One region of the Pseudoalteromonas sp. SM9913 genome, then DNA from elsewhere that is predicted to be linked to it. Evidence: predicted binding sites of a transcription regulator. Region 1 holds the regulator's gene; each other region holds the start of a gene.
The links. The regulator sigma-54, encoded in region 1, starts transcription at its own class of promoters, with help from an activator protein. The targets are predictions, from matches to a motif close to GTTGGCACGNNNNTNGNNT.
Positions count from the first base shown of each region.

Region 2: PSM_RS02925 (DUF2726 domain-containing protein) is a predicted target of sigma-54. The motif match lies at 2,268-2,286, and genes of this name have one in related genera.
Region 3: PSM_RS00305 (YggN family protein) is a predicted target of sigma-54. The motif match lies at 2,840-2,858, and genes of this name have one in related genera.
Region 4: PSM_RS11190 (flagellar basal body rod protein FlgF) is a predicted target of sigma-54. The motif match lies at 2,986-3,004, and genes of this name have one in related genera.

Region 1 covers NC_014803.1:429,271-434,246, reverse strand. Annotated here, with positions in the region: gene lptC (LPS export ABC transporter periplasmic protein LptC) at 1-336, shown strand, start outside; gene lptA (lipopolysaccharide transport periplasmic protein LptA) at 326-865, shown strand; gene lptB (LPS export ABC transporter ATP-binding protein) at 862-1,587, shown strand; gene PSM_RS01995 (RNA polymerase factor sigma-54) at 1,922-3,421, shown strand; gene hpf (ribosome hibernation promoting factor) at 3,448-3,735, shown strand; gene ptsN (PTS IIA-like nitrogen regulatory protein PtsN) at 3,740-4,192, shown strand; gene rapZ (RNase adapter RapZ) at 4,212-4,976, shown strand, end outside.
Region 2 covers NC_014803.1:629,924-634,899, reverse strand. Annotated here, with positions in the region: gene arcB (aerobic respiration two-component sensor histidine kinase ArcB) at 1-1,095, opposite strand, end outside; gene folE2 (GTP cyclohydrolase FolE2) at 1,303-2,223, shown strand; gene PSM_RS02925 (DUF2726 domain-containing protein) at 2,326-2,922, shown strand; gene mtnN (5'-methylthioadenosine/S-adenosylhomocysteine nucleosidase) at 3,032-3,739, shown strand; gene PSM_RS02915 (cobalamin biosynthesis protein CobD/CbiB) at 3,740-4,702, shown strand; gene tyrS (tyrosine--tRNA ligase) at 4,742-4,976, opposite strand, start outside.
Region 3 covers NC_014803.1:62,196-67,171, forward strand. Annotated here, with positions in the region: gene PSM_RS00290 (DUF4124 domain-containing protein) at 1-284, opposite strand, end outside; tRNA gene PSM_RS00295 (tRNA-Ser) at 644-736, opposite strand; tRNA gene PSM_RS00300 (tRNA-Ser) at 790-880, opposite strand; gene PSM_RS18555 (hypothetical protein) at 1,107-1,247, opposite strand; gene PSM_RS00305 (YggN family protein) at 2,008-2,802, opposite strand; gene PSM_RS00310 (PA3496 family putative envelope integrity protein) at 3,190-3,375, shown strand; gene PSM_RS00315 (glutathione peroxidase) at 3,494-3,985, opposite strand; gene PSM_RS00320 (AzlD domain-containing protein) at 4,079-4,378, opposite strand; gene PSM_RS00325 (AzlC family ABC transporter permease) at 4,375-4,976, opposite strand, start outside.
Region 4 covers NC_014803.1:2,441,122-2,446,097, reverse strand. Annotated here, with positions in the region: gene flgB (flagellar basal body rod protein FlgB) at 1-400, shown strand, start outside; gene flgC (flagellar basal body rod protein FlgC) at 403-834, shown strand; gene PSM_RS11200 (flagellar hook assembly protein FlgD) at 848-1,525, shown strand; gene flgE (flagellar hook protein FlgE) at 1,584-2,906, shown strand; gene PSM_RS11190 (flagellar basal body rod protein FlgF) at 3,040-3,783, shown strand; gene flgG (flagellar basal-body rod protein FlgG) at 3,805-4,593, shown strand; gene flgH (flagellar basal body L-ring protein FlgH) at 4,608-4,976, shown strand, end outside.

The sequences.
Region 1 (4,976 bases):
CTCGGTTTTACCTTTTTTGAAAAGCCTATATTCACTTTATACAACGAGCAGCAAACATGGCGTATTAACGCCGATGAAGCCACCCTCTACGACGACCGTCAACTGGTGTTAGAGGGTAATGTAACCGCTCAAAACTTAGTAGATAACGCCATGATCGATACGATCAACGCCCAGACCATCAATGTTGATATAAAACTATTAACCATGCAATCACAGCAGCCTGTCGTTATTACAGGACCTAATTTAAAAATCACAGGTAAAGGCCTTGAGGCCGATTTAAAAACCGAGGTGATTAAACTTATTAACCATACGCGAACCCTATATTATGACCAATAACCTATTTAAAATTTTAATTTTTCCCTCACTATTAATTGCTTTTAACAGTAATGGCGCTGAACCTGCTGAAGCCCCCGCTGCTAATCAAATTTCAATTAGTGCAGATAAGCAAGAAGGTCAATTAAAAGAAAACGTAGGCATTTTTGAGAAAAATGTTGAAATTATTCATGGTAATCGCCGTATCACAGCTGACCGTTTAGAAGTGCATAAACGCGATGAGCTAGGCGATAACAAACAGTTATTAATTGCCACAGGCAGCCCTGCATATTTTGAAGAAACCCAAGCTGATGGCACCATAATGAGCGCCAGTGCTAATGAAGTGCGTTACGATGTGTCGCTGCGTTTTTTAACCTTAATCGGCGATGCAAGCATTGCTCAAGCAGGTCAACAAATAACAGCTAAAAGTATCACTTACGATATCGAGCAGCAGTTAATTAGCGCAGAAAAAGACGAAAACTCAACAGACCGTGTACACACTATTTTAGTGCCTGTTGAAAATAAAAAAGAAGATGATAAAGGCCAACCATGAGCACATTAAAAGCAGAGCTATTAGCTAAAAGCTATAAAGGTCGTGAAGTTGTAAAAAACGTTGGCCTAGAGGTTGAAGCTGGCAGTATTGTGGGGTTACTTGGCCCTAATGGTGCAGGTAAAACCACCACCTTTTATATGATTGTAGGCCTTGTCCCTAGCGATAAAGGCAAAATATCAATTGATGATAAAGATATTACTTTATTACCGATGCACAGCCGAGCGCGTTTAGGGATTGGTTATTTACCGCAAGAGTCGTCTATTTTTAGAAAGCTGACTGTTTATCAAAACTTAATGGCTATCTTAGAAACACGTAAAGAATTAAATAAACAACAACGCGAAGATACCTTAAATAATTTACTTGATGAATTTAGCATTCAGCATATCCGCGATAGTCAAGGTATGGCTTTATCAGGTGGTGAACGTCGCCGCGTTGAAATTGCTCGCGCGTTAGCAGCAAACCCTAAATTTATCCTTTTAGACGAACCCTTTGCGGGGGTTGATCCTATCTCAGTATTAGATATTAAAAAGATTATAGAGCATCTTAAAAACCGAGGAATTGGCGTACTTATCACAGATCACAACGTACGCGAAACTCTTGATGTTTGTGAAAAAGCCTACATAGTTTCTCATGGAGAGTTAATTGCATCAGGCACTCCAGAATATGTATTAAACGATAAAACAGTACGCGATGTTTATTTAGGCGAGCAGTTCAAGCTCTAATATGTGTGTTATTCCACTAAGCATCTGCTAAGATTAATCATACTTAGGTCTGTTGACCTTTCAAGGTTGAATTTGCAGCAGTCTGTTTGGTATTTAGGCAAGCCAGAGCCTATGTGGTGTGGTATTCCCCATAAATAGGCGATAACGCAGCATCAATGCCAAACAGGCGCTGCCCTTCGGGTTCTGCCTAGGGACGATTTACTCTTTGTTGCTCGGTTTTGACTTAGCCCACTAGGTTACAAACCTCGCGCCGCAATTAAACCGCCCCTAGTTTGAACAAATTTTAATCCGTAAAGGTCAACAGACCGTAATTTAAAAGGATTGTTAGAGATACATGAGGCAATCATTACAGCTGCGCATGGGCCAGCAACTTACAATGACTCCACAGTTGCAACAAGCAATTCGCTTATTGCAACTCAGTACATTGGATCTCCAGCAAGAAATTCAAGAAGCGCTCGATAGCAACCCCTTGCTTGAAGTTGAAGAACACGATTACAGCGAAGACACTGCAGGTAAAAACGAACAAAAAGCCGATAACGATGACATAACGCTAAGTGCCTCAGCTGACGATAAACCTAGCGAGTATGAGCAAGATAGCGGCGAAGCAATGACCAAAGACACTATTAGCGATGATATGGCTATGGATGTTACTTGGGATGAATATATGAGCGCTGCGCCTGCCTCTTCATCGGGCCCAATGCCAGAAGATGAATCTATTTATCAAGGCTCTTCGACTGAAACGCTGCATGAGTATTTAATGTGGCAACTTCAACTGACGCCGTTTAGTCCTACCGATGAAGCGATAGCTATTGCAATTGTAGAAGCTGTAGACGACTCAGGGATTCTAACCCTTAGCTGTGAAGAAATATTAGAAAGCTTTAACCAAGAAAACGACGGCGAAGATGAAGTTGAACTTGACGAAATAGAAGCGGTACTAAAGCGTATTCAACTATTTGATCCAGTGGGAATAGCCGCGCGTAGTTTACAAGAGTGCTTGTGTATTCAGCTAAATCAATTTGATAAAGACACACCTTTTTTAAACGAAACAAAAATGATCTTAACCGATCATATTGATTTACTTGCTGCACGTGACTATCGCACGTTAATGAAAAAAACAAAGCTTAAAGAAGATGAGCTTAAAGAAATCATGACGTTGATTCATACGCTCAGCCCAAAACCGGCAGACACTATTGTCAGAGAAGAGTCTGAATACGTTATTCCTGATGTGTCGGTTAAAAAAGTTAAAGGTCGTTGGGTAGTTGAATTAAACCCAGATAGCATGCCTAAGATCAGAGTAAATAGCCAATATGCAGCTATGTCGCGTACGGTTAAATCAAGTGGTGATAGCCAGTTTATTCGCTCGCACTTACAAGAGGCTAAATGGTTTATAAAAAGCTTAGAAAGTAGAAATGACACGCTACTTAAAGTAACCAACTGTATTGTGCAGCAGCAACAGGCCTTTTTTGAACACGGTCCTGAGGCTATGAAGCCTATGGTGCTTAACGATGTGGCTGAAATGGTGGAAATGCATGAGTCGACTATATCGCGTGTTACTACGCAAAAATACATGCATACACCACGTGGCATTTTTGAGCTTAAATATTTCTTTTCAAGCCATGTAAGTACTGAAAATGGTGGCGAATGTTCATCAACAGCAATACGTGCATTAATTAAAAAATTAATCGCTGCAGAAAACTCAGCTAAACCATTGAGTGATAGTAAAATTGCAGATATATTGGCAGAGCAAGGAATTAAAGTAGCGAGGAGAACCATTGCAAAATATCGCGAATCTCTAGCTATTCCCCCGTCTAATCAACGTAAAAGTTTGATTTAAGGCGTACAACAAAGAGGAAAATGTTTATGCAACTGAATTTAACTGGTCGCCATGTAGATATTACCGACTCGCTTAGAGACTACGTAAATAGTAAATTTTCGAAGTTACAGAGGCACACTGATCACATAACGAATGTGCACGTTATTCTCGATGTAGAAAAACTAAACCAAAAAGCTGAAGCAACCGTTCATGTTAGTGGCGCTGAGATTTTTGCCTCTACTGAGCATCAAGATATGTATGCCGCTATAGACTCGCTCATTGACAAGCTAGATCGTCAAGTAATTAAACACAAAGAGAAACTTGCTCGACACTAACACTATGAAACTAAGCTCACTTATCTGTCAGGACTGCAGTAAAGCTGCGGTCCTTTTTAATAGTAAAAAAAGAATTTTAGAATTTATCAGTGAATTGGCTCACAATAAGCTGCCCTATTTAACACAACAAGATATTCTTAATGCATTAACTGCAAGAGAAAAGCTAGGAAGTACAGGCATTGGTCGAGGCATTGCTATTCCACATGGTCGCATGAGTGGTGCTCAAGAGCCCCTAGCTTTGATTTTAGTGAGCGAAACAGCTATTAATTTTGATGCGATTGATAACCGACCGGTTGACATTTTTGTCGCGTTAATTGTTCCCGATGGCGATAATCAGCAGCATTTGAAGACGCTAGCCACGATTGCTGATAAGCTCAATGATAAAGAATTTTGTAAACAGTTACGCGCCGCCAAATCGGATAGCGAACTGTATCAGGTTATCGTCAGTCAATCGTAGTAATAAAGAAAGGTGATAAATGGAATTAATAATTATAAGCGGTCGTTCAGGGTCAGGTAAATCTGTGGCGTTACGCGTTGTGGAAGACTTAGGTTATTATTGTGTAGACAATATTCCTCTTAATTTATTACCATCATTAGTGCGCAGTGTTTCCGACAGTTATAATAAAATTGCCGTGAGTGTTGATGTACGTAACCTACCTAAAGAGCAACAGCAGTTTAATGAAATCATTGAATATTTACCTGGTTTTACTAAACCAACGGTATTTTATTTAGACAGTGACGATCAAACATTAATAAAACGTTTTTCAGAAACGCGACGTCTCCACCCTTTATCTATTGATTCTTTGCCGCTTGATTTAGCCATAAAAAAAGAAAAACAACTACTTGATGTATTGATTAACCGTGCTGATTATATGATTGATACCACAGATTTAAGTGTGCATCAGCTTGCTGAGTCTATTCGTGAAAAAATACTCGGAAAAAAAGATAAACAACTGATCATTACCTTTGAGTCATTTGGTTTTAAACACGGCATCCCTAAAGAAGCAGATTACGTATTTGATGCCCGCTTTTTACCAAACCCGCATTGGGAGCCTGAACTTAAGCCACTTACAGGGCTGGACCAACCAGTAAAAGACTACCTAGCAAGTCACAGTATAGTGCAAAAATTTACATGGCAAATTCAAACATTTGTGCAAACATGGCTGCCGCATTTAGAACGAAATAACCGCAGCTACTTAACCATTGCAATTGGCTGTACCGGTGGGCAACACCGCTCTGTT
Region 2 (4,976 bases), 200 kb from region 1:
AAGGCCTGCAAAGTTAACTACATCGTTGATAAAGTCCGAAACATTAATTTCGTTGGCGGCAATATCTAACTGCTCACGGTCAATTTTATCTAAATCTATAATATCGTTAAATATGTTACCTAGCGTTTCGGCGCTTGAAAACACGGTATTACACCAACTGCGTTGCTGTTTGTTTAATTCGGTATCCAATAGCATGCGCGTTAAGCCCACAATACCATTAAGCGGTGTGCGTAACTCATGGCTTAATGTGGCAATAAATTTCCCTTTATCTTTATAAGCTGTTTCCAGTGCCTGCGCAGCTTCTTTACGACTGGTAATATCACGGCCAAACGCAAGTAAACCAATGTAATCCCCTTGTTCATTAATAAAGGGAAGTTTACGCAATTCAAACCACCTAATTTCACCGTTTACTGAGTACTCCACATCTATAGTTAAACCTTGATGCGTACGCTCAACCTGCTCATCGGTTCTGAGTACTTCTGATAAAAAGTGGCTTGGGAATATTTCTTCTGCGGCTTTACCAATAAGTTCGCCACTGGTTTTGCCCATTACCTCTTCAAACATTTTATTACAACCGGCAAACACCCCGTTGTTATCGCGGTAATAAAATAAATCCGGCGAGGAGTCTACTATTGAGCGCAGTAACATGCCTTGCTGTGCGAGTTCTTGTTGTGTTTTTTTACGCTCTGCAATTTCACGCCTGAGCTCTTCTATTGCTCGATGTTTGGCATGAAAAGCCATTTTACGTTCGTCAATTTCAATATTTAAGCGGTTAATATTGTCTTTGAGGGTTTGATTTAAAAGCTTCTCTTGTTTTGTGGCACTATCTAAATAAGCATAAGAGGCATCAAGTTGCCGAATAGAGTTTAATAATATGCTGATAACTAAAGGAGAAACAACCGAGGTAAAAAATACTACGGCCAGTATATCAACCAAGTTTACTTCGCCTATGGCAACGTAATAAAACATACTTGATAAAACCAGCGATATTGTCAGTAATAATGCATAGCAAATAGCTGCAGTTTTAAACTCACCAAAACGAGTTATTGAACTGGAAAGAACTCGAACCCACGGGTTCAAAGAAGAATCAGTCATATATCAGTTTTTCTCTTAGCTAAATGCTTAGGGTCTGTTGACCTTTCAAGGTTAAAGGCTAATTTTAGCATTTTCTATCAGCTATTTTCATGTTGTGCGACAAAAACAATAAAATTTCATGTTTGGTGTTATTTGCTGCATTTCAGCAAATCTTTATTTAGTGTAAAATGCGGCGTTTTAAATATTGCAAATAACGAGTAACGTATCATGCAAAAAACTATGCCAGATATTGCTAACACGGCTGCCGCATTACGAACAGGTAAATTAGACTGGGTAGGTATGGGCGATATAGAGCTGCCTTTTATTTTTGAATCTCTTGATTTAGCTCCAGTTACCGTTAATGCAAAAGCACGCGCCTTTGTTAATTTACACAAAGAAGATGCTAAAGGCATTCATATGTCGCGACTATTTTTAGCGTTGGATCACCTCTCAACTGAGCAACAGGTCAATCCACAAACCTTAGCACAAGCCTTAGATACCTTTATCACCAGTCATGAAGGCTTAAGTGATAAAGCACACATTGAATTTAAATTTGAATTGCCGCTACGCCGTAAGTCATTACTTAGTGGTAAAGCAGGTTGGAAAAGCTATCCCATTGTACTTACCAGCACTATAAATCAAGGCGTTATTAGTTTTGAGCTCAGCGTTGATGTGACTTATTCATCAACTTGCCCCTGTTCTGCAGCACTGGCTCGCCAATTAATTCAAAACGCATTCAGCGAAAAGTTTTCTCAAGAAACACTCACTCAATCAGAAGTTTTAGAGTGGCTTGGAACAACTCAAGGGATTGTAGCAACCCCGCATTCACAGCGTTCAATTGCTAATGTTAAAGTTAAATTAGCAAATAACATTGAACAGTTTGATGTGGTTAACTTAATAAACTTACTAGAAGATGAGCTAAAAACACCAGTACAAGCTGCGGTAAAACGTGAAGACGAACAAGAGTTTGCTCGCTTAAACGGTCAAAATTTAATGTTTTGTGAAGACGCAGCACGAAAAATTAAAACGACGTTAGAGTCAAAAGAGTTTACCGATTACTTCCTGCAAATTAACCATTATGAGTCTTTACATGCTCATGATGCAGTTGCGATTGCCGTAAAAGGTATTGAAGGCGGCTATAAAGCATAATAGTGCTCATCCCCATTCGTTAATAAAACAACCATAACAACTATTTGGGCACATAAATTGCTTTAGAAAAGCAGTGTCAATTTGTTGTTATGGAGTTACCGTATGGAATTCGCTTTATTATTAATATTAGTGCTAGTTGTTGGGGCATCTGTCGTTGCGTCAAAATTTAATGATGACGGCGGAAACCCTTATCCTTTTACTCGTAAGCAAAGTGTATTTACCCAAGTAGAAGGGGCGTTTCTGAATTTATTAGAGCGCGCTGTTGGCGATCAATATAAAATTGTTAGTCGCGTTAAACTAATCGATGTGATTGACTGTAAACAAGGCCTGTCTGTTAAATCTAAACGTGCGGCAATGGCTAAAGCAAAAAATAAGCAGCTCGACTTTGTTTTAGTAGATAAAGAAAAAATGACCATAGTGGCTGCGGTTGACTTAGTTAATAACGCCAATAAAGATGGCCACAAAGCACAGCGCGACTGGTTTGTTAATGGCGCATTGGAAGCCGCAGGTATTCCACATATTCGTATGAAAGTGAAGGCAGGCTACCGCCCAAGCGAAGTACGCGATGCAATTATGTTTAAATTAGGTAAGCCAGCGGCATCTAAACCTTCACGACCTACGCGTGCTAGAGTTCATAAACCTGCGGTATTGTCTCCTTCTCAAGCAAAGGCACAATCAACAGCCCTTGCTGAAATATAATCAATAAGTTTATAAAGTGCGGGCTTTTTAAGCTCGCATTTTTGTTTGTTTTACCCCACGTTATTTTTTGCAGTATAATCACCGTATTCAAACTCAGGAATTTAACACTATGAATGTTGGTATTATTGGCGCAATGGAGCCAGAAGTTAAAATTTTGCGCGAGGCGATGCAAAATCCACAAGTTTTAACCAAGGCTGGTTTTACTTTTTACACAGGCGAGCTTGCAGGCAATACCGTCACTTTAGTGCAATCAGGTATTGGTAAAGTCGCTTCGACAATCGCAACCACATTACTTATCGATAACTTCAATCCAGATTGTATTATTAACACTGGCTCTGCCGGTGGATTCGACCCATCACTAAACGTTGGCGATGTAGTAATTTCATCTGAAGTACGTCATCACGATGTTGATGTAACAGCGTTTGGTTACGAAATTGGCCAAGTCCCACAAATGCCAGCAGGTTTTACTGCTCACCCTAAACTTGTAGAAGCAGCCGAGCAAACAATTGCACAAATTAGTGAAGTAAAAACCCTTGTTGGTTTAATTTGCACTGGCGACTCGTTTATGTGCGACCCTGTTCGTATTGAAAAAGCACGCAGTGACTTCCCTACAATGCTAGCAGTAGAGATGGAAGGTGCATCAATTGCGCAAACGTGTTTTGCACTTAATACACCATTTGTTGTTATTCGCTCAATGTCTGATATTGCAGGCAAAGAGTCGCCGCAATCATTTGAAGAATACTTAGAAACAGCCTCTATAAATTCATCAAAAATGGTCGTAGCTTTACTTGAGAAATTAACGGCGGTTACGCTGTAAATGCTCAATAATATTGTTCAAAATCATTTGGACTTTATTGTATTTATTTGTGCGCTCCTTGCTGAGCGCTTTTTACCTTTAGTAAGTTGGTATCACCCTAACCACATACTCTCTGCTATTTTTAGCGCTATAAGCCAGCGTATTTATAAAAAAACAGACACCAAGCAATATCATTATTTAGCAGCCTCAATGGCAAGTACGCTTATACTTAGTACTGTGCTTATTATTGTAGTTTTACTGCTTCAGTTTGCCTTTTACCCCGAGCTGTTATCAGGTCTTATTTTATATTTATGCCTAGAAAACAGTAGCCTGAATAAAAAAGCGATACGCATAGCTAGGCTAGTCAAAAAAAATCAAAAATCGACAGCACGCGAATTATTAAAGCCACTAGTAGCCCGTGAAGTTAATGCACTTTCAAGCCCCGGGATCATTAAAGCCATTATGGAAAGTGTCATACTTAGAACGGCGCGCCATTACTTTGTGGTAATTTTCATATCTTTAGTATTGGGCCCCGTCGCCGCTCTCGCCTATCGTTTAATCACTTTAATTCAACAAGCGTGGCGAAGTGATATAGCCCCAAACAGCTCTTTTTTAATGCCGCTTAAACTGGTTCTTTTTATTGTTGAGTACATTCCCATACGTTTACTCGCGCTGACAATTGCCTCACTAAAGGCCAGTAAAAAAAGCATGCATTATATTAAGCATTATGGCCGACACTTCTATCAAACCAATACAGGCTGGTTACTTAGTGTGTGCTCTGCATCTTTGGGGGTACAACTTGGTGGGCCTGCTATTTATAATACACAGCGCTTTAATAAAATGCGTGTCGGTGTAGAGCGTCTTCCCAACGCCGATGACATACCACAACTACTCAATACACTTAACCAAACTCGCTTTTTTTGGCTTCTGATTATTATTAGCGTTGAAATTATTAAGGCTGTTCTCGTTTTTAAGTTCGCATAAAAAAACCAGCCGTAGCTGGTTTTTATAATGTCCGCAGTTTTAAGCTACGGTGATATTTGCAAATTTGCGTTTACCTACTTGGTAAATAGCCGTTGTGCCTTTTACAATTTCCAATTTGGTATCTGTAATTTTGTCTTCGCCGTTAAGCTTTACAGCACCTTGTTTGATCATCCGCATGGCCTCTGAGGTACTCGCCACTAAGCCCGCTTCTTTAAGTAAGTTAGCGATTAAAATTGACTCTTCATCAATATTAACTGTCAGCTCAGGGATTTCA
Region 3 (4,976 bases), 370 kb from region 1:
TATTGTTTAATCTTAAGCTCAAGCTGCACAATATCACGCTCTATTTGTTGCACCGCTAGATAATCGTCAACAGAAGTATCGGCAACTGGTGTGTTCTCAGATTGTGGCGTATTTGTTTGCATGATGTTGACGTTTCTAAGCGTGATCACTTGAGCGTCTTCAGCGCAAGGAGTTTGACTAAAAGTAGGCACTCCTTTAATGGTACATTTATAAACCGTCACTTCATTTGCCATGCTAGCAGCACAGGCACCCAAACAACATAGTAGTAATATTAGCTTTGCCATGGTTAAACCTAAGCTGGTTTAAAGTACCATTTATAATGCACTAAGTTGTGACACCATACAATTTGTTTAATTTATTAGCATGCGCTCGCGACGGCCTTATACAAAGTGCGAATTAATAGAGGCTATTAAATTTTAGGCACAAAAAACCACAATTAAGTGGCTTGTAATCAGTAATGGTGAAGAGGGAGGGATAGACTTACTTACATCCCTGTAATTAATCGCTGCGCGACGCTTGCAGCGGCCTAAAATGTTCCAGACATTTTATTGAACCCTGTCGAGAGTGCTCACCCTCCCTATTTCTTAACGGAGTTAAAATTTAGGCACAAAAAAACCACAATTAAGTGGCTTGTAATCAGTAATGGTGGAGAGGGAGGGATTCGAACCCTCGATAGAGCTACAAACTCTATACTCCCTTAGCAGGGGAGCTCCTTCGGCCACTCGGACACCTCTCCGACGCATTATTCAGCGTGTTATCAATCGGAAAAAACCAATTAATACAAATAAGTGGTGGAGAGATAGGGATTTGAACCCTAGAGGGGCTATAAACCCCTGCCGGTTTTCAAGACCGGTGCATTCGACCACTCTGCCATCTCTCCACGTCGTGATGCAGGATAATACTTAGGTGAGTTGCCTGTGTAAATAGCAAAAAGATCGTTTGCTTAAAAAGTGAGCGTAAATGCGGTTTTTTTTGTAAATTATGAAAATTAAAGATGATTTTTAGCTATGAGGAGGGAGCTGGCAGCAAACAGATGGAGCTAAAGAAGAAACTTCATTTAGTGGTTGGGTGTTTGCTGCAACAATACAAAAATCATGGTTGGGTGATTATTTGTATTGAATTGCACCGCCAAGTGCTAATTTTTTTCCGTAACGGTTAAGTTTAGCTAACATTCTCGCTTTGCGATTAGTTGGTTTAACTGCAACGTGAGTTGTGGCTGTTTGGTTTAATGTATTAATTGGGTTCATTGTATTCGCTCCAAGGTTGTGTCTGTTGAAAACGTGTGCATTTTGCCCGTAGGTTGGTTAAAAATAAAGCGATAAAAATTGCTGGTGAAGTATTAGTTTTTTTAATCTGAAAGTGTTTTTTTTGATTTGCTATTTAATGGCGTTTTTTTTGATTTTGTATATTTATTCATTATAGTCGTGTGCTATATCACTTTTATACGGGGCTTTTGCAGTTTTTTTAATTTTAATATGTTTATAAATAGATTATTTTGAATAGTTATTCAGATTAAATTATTTTGTATTAATGGGGTGGGTTTTACTTCGTTAAAAGATTTAACATGCTATTTATAGGTGGTTAATTATTTATCAGAGAAGAGCATTAAAGAAACGATAAAAAAGAGTGTTGCTAGGCTTTTAAATTATAAAAAAAGTGCCTAGGTTACTAGGCACTTTGGAGTTAGTTGCGTTTTAAAACGCGTCTAACTGGGGATCGCACCGCCTCAAGAATTTAAAACTTAAAAAGAGGTGGTTTTAATATGTTGCAATTTGGGCTTACAATCATCAGCTCGGACGGCATTCTAAGTGATCTAGAGCGAAGTGAAGATTATACTTTGGTTTGTATTTTACTATGAAGCCACAAAATGCCTCTGCACAGCAAGAGCAGATCCGCTCAACAGTCTATTATTTGAGTTAAATGGGACTGGTGGGGGTAAAAAACGCAAAATGCGGCATAGCTTAAAAGCAAATGCCGCAAAGGGAGATTAATTAAAATGCTGAGCAGTTAGTGCTGTTTTATAGTAAATAACTCATAGCCTTTTAATGCAGGCACTTGCGCAGCAAGTTGAGTTTCTTGTTGTGCGATTTCAACAAAGTCACCACACAGTGTATTTGCACGCTGTTCAAGTTTTTTTGCATGGAGCTCTACTTTTTCTTCTATTTGTGCGCCCATATTTTCCATGCGCTCTTCAAAGGCTTGCATGTCGCCACCTGAACCCATTAGCTCAGAGCCTAATGCTACTAAAATACTGCCCATTGATTGCATTACGGCCGACTCAACGGCAGTTTCTATTTGTTGTTCAAACTGCTGTTCAAAGTTTTCACCAAACTGAGTGAAGCTTTGCTGGCCCATGACAAATGTACCTTGTTGGTAAAAGGTACCCTCTACTTCTTGTTGAATATCGTCCATTAAGGTAGCAATGTTATCGAGGCCATCAATATTAAATGCATTGGCGACTTCTTCTAATGCAACGCCCGCAATTTTAACGCCATCAAGTGCAATGTTGGCTACTTCAGGTAATTGCGCACGTAAATTATCTGTGTAGTTGGTCAGTGCTTGGCGCTGAGCGCTATTTAATGCTACTTGCTCGCCATTGATCGACAACTCACCTTGAGTGGTAAAAGTCATACGTTGATTGTTGGCTTTAAAAATTTCTAATTCACTTGGCTTTATACGTACATCGTTTTTAAACTCAACTTTACATTCGTCGTTACTAAATGTAATTGAAGAGCTGTTATCGTTATGAGCCATGGCGACGGGGGCGCACATAATTGCGCTAACTAATAATAATTCTTTCATGTTTATTCTCTGTTTTTTGATGATGATAATTAACTTATAACAAGTTTGGTGCCAATAGTTTTTAGTGTTTAAAAACAGTGGTTTGTGATTTTTAAGGTGCTTTGAAGTTGAAAGTAAAGTTATTAAAAAAGCTAAAATTTGGTCAAAATAACCAACAGTTAAATGATAATAAATAAAATTTATCGATACGATAAAAAACTCTCACTTTCCACAATTCAAATTTAGCGCTATTTATTCACAATACTGACACAGAGACTATTTAGGATAGCGATGTGGCTTTATTTTGACGTAAATTTGTACAATGAATTTGCGTTGAACATTTTAATTTCACCAATTATCGCGATACAAGAATCCGTAATTGGTCTCAAACACTTTATGGAGTGGGTTGTGGGTAAGACATTTAGTTACGATGCGCTAGATGATGATTTTGTTGAAGACGAATACGAAATGGTCGGGCGTAATCAACACGACAAGAAAAAGCAAAAGGTGAAAAGAAAGTTAGAGGATTACCTTGAGCAAAAACGCTTGCGTAAAAACCTAGGTGAAGATGACTTAAACGATTATATTGATTAGGTTGTCGCTAGTACAAATCAGTGCCGACATATTAGCTTTTAACTGCTACTTAGTTAGTATTTAGAGCTCTGTGGGTTGGTAATAAAGAGGCTTTATGCCTCTTTATAATTTTTAAGCCTCAAACTTTAGCTGCGAGCAATGCTTTTTCAATTACTTTTTCTAGTTTTTCAGGTTTAGTAAAGGGCGCGTAGCGCTTAATCGGTGAGCCATCTGCATTAATCAAAAATTTTGTGAAGTTCCACTTAATTTTTCGTGTCAAAAACCCCGGCAATACAGATTTTAAATAGCGAAAAACCGAATGTGTATGCTGACCATTAACGTTCACTTTTTCTGCGATTAAAAAACTAACTCCGTAATTTATTAAACAACCTTGTGCTATTTGATTCGCGTCTCCGGGTTCTTGCTGGCCAAATTGGTTACACGGGAAACCTATAATGACTAAACCTTGGCTGGCATACTTTTCGTGTAATGCTTGCAATGACTCGTATTGATAGGTGAATCCACACTCACTTGCGGTATTTACTATTAACACAACTTTACCTACAAACTCTTTAAAATCGATAGGTTGGCCTTGCAGGCTAGTAGCACTTAGTTGATGAAATGGGTGCATATTATTAAGCTATTATTTGTTTATTTGGCATAGTCTAACCTTTGCTTGGTGATTAACAAAGTCGAAATAGTGAACACTGCTATGGCGTTACTGTTAATTTAAAATCAAAAATAACCCCATACCAGCAAGTGTGGTTAGGTAAATATTATGTGTTTTGTAAGCAACTATAATGGCTACAATCGCTGCGCTTAAATAAGGGTTTTGCCAATTTAGATTAATGCCACCATCATTTATAAATACAATCGGCACCCAAATCGCTGTTAGAACCGCAGGTGCACTGAAGCTCAAAAACTGCTGCATTTTAGGCCCTACTTTAAATGGTAGCGCGCGGTGTAAGAATAAATAACGGGTAAAAAAGGTAATACATGCCATAAGTAAAATAGTCGTCATCATGATTTAGCGTCCTTATTTTTTACTATTCTAGTTACAGTGTAACCTGCACTCATTGCTAATAGTGCTGAGCATACCAACCACAGCTCAAAGCCTGTGCTTTTTAATAAAGTGGCACAGATCCCTGCAACAATGACCGTGACAAGAGTGGCTAAATTTTTAACTCCTGGGATAACCAAAGCAATAAAGGTTGCAGCAATCGCAAAGTCGAGTCCTAAATTGGTTAGATCAGGGAGCATAGTGCCGGCTACAATACCGATAAGTGTCCAAATATTCCAAGCAATGTAAAAGCTAAAGCCTGCGCTGAGCGCGTAAATTAGGCGCGTTTGAGTCTGGTAGGCGCGAGGGTGATGCGAAAAAGCAAATAGTTCATCAGTTAAGACAAAGCTGACTGGAAGGCGCCAACGCATGGGTTGCTCAATCACTTTGTGACGAACCGCCAAGCCATATAAAAAATGGCGAGAGCTAATAATAAACGTGGTAAATAAAATGGTTAATAGAGGGGTATTACCAGCAATGAGCTCAATTGCAACCAGCTGCGCCGAGCCTGCAAATACCAGTAGCGACATGGCTTGAGTTTCAAAAGGGGTAAAGCCATTTT
Region 4 (4,976 bases), 1.3 Mb from region 1:
TTTTGATAAAGCATTAGGCGTGCATCCGCATGCGATGTTGATCCGTTCGCAAAGAGCAGAAATGCTCGCTACTAATATCGCAAATGCTGATACGCCCGGCTATAAAGCAAAAGATATCGACTTTGCCTCAGCATTAAAAACGGCAAAGTCCAACCAACTAAGCGGCAATACCATGGTAAGAACCAATGAAAAACACATTGCCGGTGGTACCCGTAGTGTAGGTAGTAATGAACTATTTCGTACGCCAAATCAAACAGATACAGGTGATGGCAATTCTGTTGATATACAAGTGGAACGGAACTTGTATACACAGAATGCTATGGAGTATCAGGCCAGTGTCCAGTTTCTTAATGGTAAATTTAAAGGCCTGAAAAAAGCCCTCGGTAGTCAAGGAGCCTAATTATGAGTTTATATAATGTGTTTGATATTGCTGGTTCTGGTATGAGCGCGCAAAACGTGCGATTAAATACCACGGCAAGTAATATCTCTAATGCCAATACAATTAGCTCTTCACAAAATGAGACGTACCGAGCGCGACAACCTGTATTTGCTGCGGAGCTAACAAAAGCGTCAGCGTCAGCAAGCAACCCACAGGGCTCTGCCGTTGGTGTAAAAGTGTTAGGAGTGGTTGAAAGTAATAAACCACTACAAATCGAATATAACCCAAATCACCCGAGTGCGGATGAAAATGGATATATTTACAAACCCAACGTGAATGTTGTTGAGGAGATGGCAAATATGATTTCTGCTTCTCGCTCTTATCAGACAAATGTTCAAGTTGCTGATGCAGCTAAGCAAATGTTAAGTAAAACACTGCTGTTAGGTCAGCGGTAACTGAGGGTAGCTCATGAGTAACGATATTAGTACTTCTTCATCCTACATGGACTCTTTACGTTGGCAAGATAAGCAAGTGCCAAAAAAAGAAGAGAGTGATGCGTTAACCCAAGAAGATTTCTTTTCGTTGTTAACACAGCAGTTGTCATATCAAGATCCCAGCAAACCAGCTGATAACGATCAGATGATTGCACAAATGACAAACTTTACTATGGCTGAAGGGATCTCAAATTTAAACTCTAACTTTGAGTCTTTAGCTGCGTCGATGACATCAAATTCAGCATTGCAAGCATCAACACTGGTTGGTAAGCAAGCGCTGCTGGAGTCTGACACACTTGAGCTTAATGAGTCGGGTGAGGTAAAGGGAGCGATTGTTGCTGAAAAGCCGGTAGACAATTTAACGCTTCGTATTGAAGATGCATCAGGGCAATTAGTTAAAACTATTGATTTAGGCACGCAGCCTGCAGGTGCGGTTCGCTTTGCATGGGATGGTAAAAACGAAGCGGGTGAACGACTTCCTCCTGGTGAATACAATGTTAAAGCTGAAGGCAGTACGGATGGCGAATTCTCTAGCTTACCAATTGCCTCATTCAAAAATATTGAGAGTGTTAATATTAATGGCTCAAGCGGCATTATTATTAATACCAAAGAAGGTGCGGTTAGGCTGACTGATGTCGCAGAAATCGCGTAATAGATTTTATGTATTTTTTAGCCAATAGGCTAAATATTTTTTAGGTTAGAGGTTAATTATGAGCTTCAATATTGCATTAACAGGCCTTGCTGCCGCACAAAAAGATTTAGATGTTACCGCCAATAATATTGCCAACGTAAATACCACGGGCTTTAAAGAGTCTCGCGCTGAATTTGCTGATGTATACGCATCATCAGTATTTAGCGCCGGTAAAACGAAAAATGGTGATGGTGTACAAACCACTATGGTTGCCCAGCAGTTTCATCAGGGCTCGCTGCAGTTTACTAATAATTCACTGGATTTAGCGATCACAGGTGAGGGGTATTTTGCTACCAGTCAAGACTTAGGCGCACAAGACTTTACCTACACGCGTGCGGGTGCATTTAAGCTTAATAAAGATAACTTTGTTGTAGATGCTAAAGGTAATTTTTTACAAAGCTTCCCAGTTGATGAAGTTAGTGGTGATACGACCTCTGTAAGTCTTAGTACTTCATCTGCTTTACAAATACCAGATTCTTCGGGCTCTCCGCGCTCTACTTCAAACGTTTATACATCATTTAACGTCGATTCTCGAGAAGATGTAATAGCTGTCCCTTTTGATGCAACAGACAGTACTACTTATAACTCTTCGACATCGACCACAATGTATGACTCACTTGGTGAGCCACATGTTCTACAATTCTTTTTTGTAAAAACAGCGCCTAATGAATGGCAAGTACATGGTACGCTTGATAAAACTCCCTTTGATGCAACTGGTGCCGCGACAGCAACACCAAGCCCGCTAAGTACCTTTGGGTTTGATGCTAGCGGTTTGCCTGCAACGACTAATGGTGCTCCAAATGTTGGTCCAACCTTTACTGATGTTAATTTAACCGGAACTAATTTATCGGGTATTTTATCTAATGGCGCCCAATTTGATGATATTGCGATTAATTGGCGCGATGAGGCCGGTACTGCAAATAGAACGCCTACTCAATATGCGAGTCGCTTTGAGGTGAAAGCACTAGAGCAAGATGGTGCGACAGTAGGTCGCTTAGCGGGTATTGATATTGGTACAGATGGAAAAGTTGTTGCATCTTACAGTAATGGTGATTCAACTTACTTAGGTCAAGTTGCCATGGTGCGCTTTTCAAACTCACAAGGTTTGCAGCAAGTAGGTGACACTTCATGGAAAAAAAGTTTGACCTCGGGGGAACCAATTGCGGGTGAGCCAGGTTCAGGCACACTAGGCAACATTAATTCGTCAGCTCTTGAGCAGTCTAACGTAAACTTAACCAATGAGCTGGTTGATTTGATTAGTGCGCAGCGTAACTTCCAAGCAAACTCTCGTGCGCTTGAGGTTAACTCAACTATTCAACAGAACATCCTTCAGATCAGATAATCATATTTTGATTTACTAAGGCTGCTTAGTGCAGCCTTTTTTATTCCTCTCCTAAAATCTTATTCACACTTAAATTTAATTTGGCACTTATATTGCATTTACTCATACATAGATTTCTTAATGAGTCGATGTTATGGATAAAATGGTCTACATAGCGGCATCTGGCGCTAAACAAAGCATGCAAGGGCTTGCTCTTAAAGCCAATAATTTGGCAAATGCGAATACCACTGGGTTTAAATCTGATTTTGCGCAAGCACGGTCAATGCAGGCTTTCGGTGAAGGTTTGCCGACTCGTGTTTTTGCTATGCAGGAGCGCCCAGGATCAAACATGACATCGGGCGGTGTTGTCGAAACAGGTCGCAGCCTTGATATTGCTATGAGTGATAACGCATGGCTGAGTGTTCAGGATGCCTCTGGTAATGAAGCCTATACAAAAGTGGGTTCGTTAAATATAACGGCTGAAGGAATGTTGACTACCAGCGACGGTCGTCAAGTTATTGGCGAAGGTGGGCCAGTCATATTACCTGTACCGATTGAAAAAATTGAATTTAGCAAAGATGGCACTATTCAAGTTCGCCCTCAAGGTGCACCGGCTAACTTTTTAGAAGAAGTTGATCGGCTAAAAGTAGTTGATGCAAACAACGCTACACTCGAGAAGGGTAACGATGGCTTATTTAGAGCTAAACCAGGCCAAATAGTTGAAACATCAGCCAATGTACAAGTATTAGGCGGCACATTAGAAAAATCGAATGTAAATCCTGTGCATGAAATGGTCGATATGATCAGTCATCAACGCCAATTTGAATTACAAGTAAAACTGATGAAAACAGCTGAAGAGATTGACGAACGTCAAGAACAGCTGATGCGCATCGTTTAACTATAACGTGAGGATATTATTATGAATCCAGCATTATGGATAAGTAAAACAGGGCTTGACGCTCAACAAACAGATATATCGGTTATATCAAATAACTTAGCGAATGCCAGTACAGTGGGTTACAAAAAAAGCCGCGCTATTTTTGAAGACTTACTCTACCAAAATATTAATCAACCAGGCGGTCGCTCATCGCAAGACACCGAAATGCCGTCAGGCTTAATGTTGGGCGCGGGTACGAAAGTGGTCGCTAATCAGAAAAACTTTTCCCAAGGTAACATGCTCACCACTGAAAATTCATTAGATTGGATGATTTCTGGTCCTGGATTTTTTGAGGTTTTACAGCCTGATGGCAATATTGCCTATTCGCGTAACGGTCAGTTTACCACCGACGGTGAGGGGCGAGTTGTAACTTCGGGTGCCGGTTACGTTGTTCAGCCTGAAATGAATGTGCCTGATGATGCACAGTCAATCACCGTATCTCAAGATGGTGAAGTGTCAGTTCGCATTAAAGGTCAAGCCGAAAACGTGGTTATTGGTCAAATTACTATTAGTGATTTTATCAATCCGTCGGGCCTTGAGCCTATAGGGCAAAACCTTTATACCGAAACTGCAGTAAGTGGTGCACCTGTTCAAGGTAACCCGGGGGTTGAGGGCTTAGGTACAATTATTCAAGGTTCACTTGAAACATCAAATGTAAATGTGACCGAAGAGTTGGTTAATTTGATTGAAACTCAGCGAGTTTACGAAATGAACTCAAAGGTAATTTCAGCGGTTGATGAAATGATGAGCTACATCAATCAACAATTATAGTCTTGGGGGATTGTATGCGTAATATCATGTTATTTGCAGTAGGGACTTTACTGTTAAGCGGTTGTGTATCTACACAAAATAATGAAGTAGTGCAGGACGATCCCTACTATGCACCTATGTATCCTGAGCCTAATATGGAGCCAGTGGTAGCAACTGGCTCTTTATTCAGTACTCAGTTATCGAATGACTTATATGCCGATAAGAAAGCACTTAGAACAGGCGATATCATTACTGTTAAATTGCAAGAGTCAACCCAAGCCACAAAAGCGGCTAAAACAGAAACAGATAAACAAACAGATGCTAGCCTCGATCCTGTTATTGGTTTAGGTGGTTTACCGGTTAATATTGGTGGCGATAGTATTCAATTTGGGGTTGGTAGTGAT